2 linked regions of the Aureimonas sp. SA4125 genome follow. The protein of the gene in region 1 interacts with the protein of each later gene in a pairwise test. Links are inferred from orthologs where the notes say so. Each region holds a gene or a part of one and is shown in the gene's direction. Other genes may lie near its edges.

What was found.
Region 2: the proteins of leuS (region 1) and ligA interact in binary tests that used the Escherichia coli proteins (3 or more experiments, as listed by UniProt). The link is inferred for Aureimonas sp. SA4125 from one-to-one orthologs.

What each region holds. Positions count from the first base shown.
Region 1 is NZ_AP025032.1:4,630,972-4,634,458, forward strand. Bases 277-3,448 are described here. They hold leuS (leucine--tRNA ligase), read left to right. Parts: upstream 277-644; coding sequence 645-3,248; downstream 3,249-3,448. Other genes in these bases: Sa4125_RS21895 (YggS family pyridoxal phosphate-dependent enzyme), read right to left, coding at 277-500; Sa4125_RS21905 (hypothetical protein), read left to right, coding at 3,262-3,448. In the rest of the region: more of Sa4125_RS21895, read right to left, coding at 1-276; more of Sa4125_RS21905, read left to right, coding at 3,449-3,487.
Region 2 is NZ_AP025032.1:3,284,077-3,287,362, reverse strand. The notes cover bases 47-3,017. They hold ligA (NAD-dependent DNA ligase LigA), read left to right. Parts: upstream 47-400; coding sequence 401-2,635; downstream 2,636-3,017. Other genes in these bases: Sa4125_RS15565 (3'-5' exonuclease), read left to right, coding at 2,632-3,017. Also shown: more of Sa4125_RS15565, read left to right, coding at 3,018-3,286. UniProt on the Escherichia coli protein: DNA ligase that catalyzes the formation of phosphodiester linkages between 5'-phosphoryl and 3'-hydroxyl groups in double-stranded DNA using NAD as a coenzyme and as the energy source for the reaction.

The sequences.
Region 1 (3,487 bases):
GGGATGCACATCAGGCCCTCGATCGCGAGCTTGTGCACGTCGCGGCAGCGCGCGACGAAGGCCACCGCCTCGCTTGGCAGGATACCGGCCTTCTGCGGCTCGGCACCGGTATTGACCTGCACGTAGAGACGCGGCGTCCGGCCCTGCTTCGCCATTTCGGCGGCAAGCGCCTTCGCGATCTTCTCGCGGTCGACCGTCTCGATCACGTCGAAGGTCGCCACCGCCTCCGCCGCCTTGTTGGACTGCAGCGGGCCGATCAGATGCAGCTCGATGTCCGGAAAGCGCGCGCGCAGCGCCGGAAACTTCGCGATGGCCTCCTGCACGCGGTTTTCGCCGAAGACGCGCTGGCCGGCCGCCGCGACCGGCGCGATATCCTCGACCGCATAGGTCTTCGACACCGCCACGAGCTGCGCGCTGCCCGCCGGGCGTCCGCCCTTCGTCTCCGCCTCGGCGATCCGCCGCAGCACCGCCTGCCAGTTGTCGACCGTCGTTTCGCCCATCGCCTGCCCGCCTGCTCCAGCCGTTTCGCACCCGCCCGCCCTGCCGCGTCACGCTTCTTGTTGACGGGGTGCGTGCCGCCGTGTTGAACGGCGTCACCCCGAGATAAGTCAATATCGACTGTCGTGAACCGACGGACCTGCCGAATGTCCAGCGAACGCTACAATCCCCGCGAAGCCGAACCGCGCTGGCGCGCCGCCTGGGACGCGGAGAAGCTGTTCGAGACGGACGACAATGCGCCGGGCGAGAAATACTACGTCCTCGAGATGTTTCCCTATCCTTCCGGCCGCATCCACATGGGCCATGTGCGCAATTACGCCATGGGCGACGTGGTGGCGCGCTACAAGCGGGCCCGCGGCTTCAACGTCCTGCACCCGATGGGCTGGGACGCCTTCGGCATGCCGGCCGAGAATGCCGCGATGCAGAACAAGGTGCATCCGCGCGAATGGACCTACCAGAACATCGCGACCATGCGCGCCCAGCTGAAATCCATGGGCCTGTCGCTCGACTGGTCCCGTGAATTCGCGACCTGCGACGTCGACTACTACCATCGCCAGCAGATGCTCTTCCTCGATTTCCTGAAAGAGGGGATCGCCTACCGCCGCAACGCCAAGGTCAACTGGGACCCGGTCGACATGACCGTGCTCGCCAACGAGCAGGTGATCGACGGCAAGGGCTGGCGCTCGGGCGCCCCGGTCGAGCAGCGCGAGCTGACACAATGGTTCTTCCGCATCACCGACTATGCCGAGGACCTCTTGGCCGCACTCGACACCTTGCCGGAATGGCCGGAAAAGGTCCGGGTGATGCAGAAGAACTGGATCGGCAAGTCGGAAGGCCTGCTCGTCCGCTTCGCGCTGGAAAAGGCGCCGGATGCGGCGGAAGACGTCACCGTCTTCACGACGCGGCCGGACACCCTCTTCGGCGCTTCCTTCATCGCGGTCGCGCCCGATCATCCGCTGGCCAAGGCCGCGGCGCAAAACAATCCGGTGCTGGCCGAGTTCATCCTCGCCTGCAAGCGCGGCGGCACCACCGCGGCGGCGATCGAGACCGCCGACAAGCTCGGCATGCGCACCGGCATCGAGGCCGTGCATCCCTTCGATCCCGCGTGGAAGCTGCCCGTCTACGTCGCCAATTTCGTGCTGATGGAATACGGCACCGGGGCGATCTTCGGCTGCCCCGCGCATGACCAGCGCGATCTCGACTTCGCCCGGAAATACGAGCTGCCGGTCACGCCCGTCGTCCTGCCCCCGGATGCCGAGGCCGCGAGCTTCACGGTCGGCACCGAGGCATTCGTCGGCGACGGAACGCTGTTCCATTCCGCCTTCCTCAACGGCATGACCCCGGCCGAAGGTTTTCAGGCGGTGGCCGACAGGCTGGCCGCCACCGATCTCGGCGGAAGGCCGCAGGCCGAGCGCAAGATCAATTTTCGCCTCCGCGACTGGGGCGTGTCGCGCCAGCGCTACTGGGGCTGCCCGATCCCGGTCCTCCACTGCGAGACCTGTGGCGTCGTGCCCGAAGCGCGCGAGAACCTGCCGGTCAAGCTTCCGGACGACATCGACTTCGACAAGCCCGGCAATCCGCTCGACCGCCATCCGACCTGGCGCCACGCGCCCTGCCCGCAATGCGGCGGCAAGGCGCTGCGCGAGACCGACACGATGGACACGTTTGTCGACAGTTCCTGGTATTTTGCACGGTTCACCGCGCCGCATGCCGAGGAGCCGACCGATCCGCAGCGCGCCAATGCCTGGCTGCCGGTCGACCAGTATATCGGCGGCATCGAGCACGCGATCCTGCATCTCCTCTATTCCCGCTTCTTCGTCCGGGCGATGCGGGCCTGCGGCCACGTCGCGCTGGACGAGCCGTTCAAGGGCCTGTTCACGCAAGGCATGGTCGTGCACGAAACCTATCGCGCGGGCCGCGACTGGGTGGCCCCGGCCGACATCCGCATCACCGAGGAGGGCGGCACGCGCACCGCGACGCGGATGAGCGACGGCGCCCTGCTCGAGATCGGCTCGATCGAGAAGATGTCGAAGTCGAAAAAGAACGTCGTCGACCCCGACGACATCATCGCCTCCTACGGCGCCGACACCGCGCGCTGGTTCATGCTGTCGGACTCGCCGCCCGAGCGCGACGTGATCTGGACGGAATCGGGCGTCGAGGGTGCCCACCGCTTCGTCCAGCGGCTTTGGCGCCTCGTCGCCGACGCCGCGCCGCGGTTGGCGGCATCCACCGCAGGCGAGTCGGACGCCGCCCGTTCCACCGAGATCCGCCGCGCTGCGCACCGCACCATTGCCGGCGTCGCCGACGACATCGAGCGGCTCGCCTTCAACAAGGCGGTCGCGCGGCTCTACGAACTGGTCAACACGCTGTTTGCAGCCTTCGGCGAGGGCCGAAGCCTTGCCGGCATCGAGGCGGCGGCAGGCGAGTCTCTCTCCATCCTGACGCGCCTCGTCGCGCCGATGGTGCCGCATCTGGCGGAGGAATGCTGGACGACGCTGGGCCATGCCGGCCTCTGTGCCGCCGAGCCCTGGCCGGCCGTCGAGGCCGAACTTCTCGTCGTCGACGAGATCATGCTGCCGGTCCAGCTCAATGGCAAGAAGCGCGGCGACTTGACGGTTTCCGCGAAGGCCGGCAAGGCTGACATCGAACGCGCCGTGATGGAACTCGACTTCGTCAAGGCGGCACTGGAGGGCCGTGTTCCCCAGCGGATCGTGGTCGTTCCCGGAAGGATCGTGAATGTCGTCGTCTGATCGGGCTCGCGCCATGAAGGCCGGACTTCTCCTCTGCTGCGGGCTGGTGATGCTCTCCACCTCGGCCTGTACGGTCGCCCCGCTCTACGGCAAGTCGCGGGTCGACGCGCTGTCCACGGGCGTGCCGGGAACCGAACTCGCCGACATGCGCGGACGCATCAGTGTCTCCCAGGCAAACAACCGGACGACGCAGATCGTCCGCAACGCCCTGCTGTTCAACCTCAACGGTGGCAAGAAGC
Region 2 (3,286 bases), 1.3 Mb from region 1 along the record:
CCTCATGCTGAGCCTGTCGAAGCACGAGGGATCGGCACCGCATCAAGGCGTGTGCGTTGCCCTCGCCCTTCGACAGGCTAAGGGTGAGGGCCAGGGAAGTGTCGCTCGGGGCGAAAGGCATGTGGGGTTGCGGACATTCCCGTTCCGAGCGGTGCCCCCAGCTTCGTCATCCCGGGCTTGACCCGGGATCCATGCCGAAGCAGTTTCGCTACGAAATCGGGGGAGGAGGAGCGGGGCTCGAAGGGTCGCGCTTGACCCCGCCAAGGTTTTGGCATGGATCCCGGGTCAAATCCGGGAGGACGCGGCGGAGAGGATGAGGCACGCCTGGGAAAACCCTACGCCTCCAAGCCGATCGCTCCGTCCCCTCATCTCTCGACCTCAGTTTGCAACGGCCCGACCCATGACCGAGATCGAAGACCTCACCCTCGACGAAGCCGCCGCCGAGCTGGAGCGGCTGGCGCGGGAGATGGCGGAGCACGACCGGCGCTATTACCAGGACGATGCGCCGGAGATCTCCGACGCCGCATACGATGCCCTGCGCCAACGCAATCGCGCGATCGAGGAGCGCTTTCCCGATCTCGTCCGGCCGGACTCGCCCTCCCTCAAGGTCGGCACGGAGGTCTCGGAGAAATTCGCCAAGATCACCCATGCCTTGCCGATACTCTCCCTCGACAACGCCTTTTCCGATGCGGACGTGGAGGATTTCGCCGCGCGCCTGCGCCGCTTCCTGAAGCTCGGGGAGGAGGCGCCGCTCGCCATCACGGCCGAACCGAAAATCGACGGCCTGTCGCTGTCGCTGCGCTACGAGGGCGGCAAGCTCGTGTCGGCGGCGACACGCGGCGACGGCACGACCGGCGAAGACGTTACCCGCAACGCCCGTACGATCAAGGATATCCCGGGGACGCTGAAGGGAGATGCGCCGGATGTGTTCGAGGTGCGCGGCGAGGTCTACATGACGCATGCCGACTTCGCCGCCATGAACGAGCGGCAGCTGGCGGCCGGCAAGCCGCTCTTTGCCAATCCGCGCAATGCAGCTGCGGGATCGCTGCGCCAGCTGGACTCCCGGATCACCAAATCCCGGCCCTTGCATTTCTTCGCCTATGCCTGGGGCGAGGCGAGCGTGGTGCCGGGCGAGACGCAGACGGAGGTGGTCGCCGCGATCGCCCGCTACGGCTTCAAGGTCAACGCGCTCATGCAGCGCTTCTCCGATGTCGCGGGCCTCGTCGCGCATTATCATGCGATCGAGGAGCAGCGCTCGGCGCTCGGCTACGACATCGACGGCGTCGTCTACAAGGTCGACGATCTCGCCTTGCAGAAGCGGCTCGGCTTCGTCTCCCGGTCGCCCCGCTGGGCCATCGCGCACAAGTTCGCCGCCGAGCAGGCGACGACGGTCCTGCGCGACATCGAGATCCAGGTCGGCCGCACGGGTGCGCTGACGCCTGTCGCCAAGCTCGCGCCCGTGACGGTCGGCGGCGTCGTCGTCTCCAATGCGACGCTGCACAATGCCGACTACATCAAGGGCGTCGGGCAGGGCGGCGTGACCTTGCGCGAGGGCCGAGACATCCGCATCGGCGATACCGTCATCGTCCAGCGGGCCGGCGACGTCATTCCGCAGGTGGTGGACGTTCTCCTCGACAAGCGGCCGGCCGATGCAGGGCCTTACCTCTTTCCGGCGCGCTGCCCGATCTGCGACAGCCATGCCGTGCGCGAGGATGACGGCGTCGTCACGCGCTGTACCGGCGGCCTGATCTGCCCGGCGCAGGCGGTCGAGCGCATCCGCCATTTCGTCTCGCGCAACGCCTTCGACATCGAGGGACTCGGCGAGAAGCAGGTCGAGTTCTTCTTCAAGGCCGAGGACGATGCGCTGCAGGTGCGCAGCCCCGCCGACATTTTCACCCTCAAGGAGCGCCAGTCACGCTCGACCTTGAAGAAGCTCGAGAATATCGACGGTTTCGGCCCGGTCTCGGTGGCAAAGCTCTTCGCGGCGATCGAGGAACGACGCACGGTGCCGCTCTCGCGCTTCCTTTTTGCGCTCGGCATCCGCCATGTTGGCGAGACGAATGCCAAGCGTTTCGCCCGGCACTATGGCAGCCTCTCCGCCTTCGCCGCGGATGCGGCCACCGCGGTGTTGCCGGTGGAGAAGAAGGACAGGGGCAACGAGGCCTGGCAGGCGATGAACGACATCGACGGCATCGGCGGCGTCGTCGCCGAAGCCGTCGTCGAGTTCTTCGCCGAGGCACACAACCGCGAGGCCCTGGCCGCCCTCCTCGACCAGGTCACCGTGCTCGACGAGGTAGCCGTCGTCGACGCCTCCTCGCCAGTCGCCGGCAAGACGGTGGTCTTCACCGGCACGCTCGAACAGATGACGCGCGACGAGGCGAAGGCGATGGCCGAGGCGCTCGGGGCCAAGGTGTCCGGCTCGGTATCGAAGAAGACCGATCTCGTCGTCGCCGGCCCCGGTGCGGGGTCGAAGCTGAAGCAGGCGACAACGCTCGGCGTCGAGGTGATCGACGAGGCCGGCTGGTTCGTGCGCATCGGCCGCGACGCGGCGCCGACGCAAACCGCGGCCGAGCCGCCTTCGGACCAGGCGCCGGGGGTTCCGGCAGCCGAAGCTGACCCAAAAGATCCGGCATGACGATCATCGCCATCGATTTCGAGACGGCGACGTCCCGGCGCGACAGCGCCTGCGCCATCGGCCTTGCCTGGATCGAAGCGGGCGAGGTGACACGGCGGGAATATCGCCTGATCCGTCCGCGCGAGCTTCGCTTCGATCCTGGCAATGTCCGCGTGCACAGCATCACGGAGAGGGATGTGCGCGATCAGCCGACCTTTCCGGCCGTGTTCCGGGAATTTGTCGGCGCGATCGACGGCGCGCTGGTGCTGGCGCACAATGCGAGTTTCGATCTCTCGGTGCTGAATGCCTGCCTCCAGTCCTACGGTCTGCCGCGGCCGGCGTTGGAGACGAGCTGTACGCTTGCTCTGGCGCGCCGGATCTGGCCGGCCGAGCCGAACCACAAGCTTTCGTCCCTGGCGAACCGCTTCGGACTGCGCTTCCAGCACCATCATGCCGGCGAGGACGCCTATGCCTGCGCCCATATCGCGCTGGAAGCCGTCCGGGCCGCGAAGGCGAGGGATGTCCATGCGCTCGCGCGGCGCTACGAGCTGGTGAAAAGCCACGCGGCGCTGCCGGGGCTGGTGCAGGACGGGATCGCGGCGCGGGCGCTGGCGGCGCTGAACACGGTGCTGACGCCGCAGCCGGCCGACGCCTCGCTCTTCGTCGTCCGCG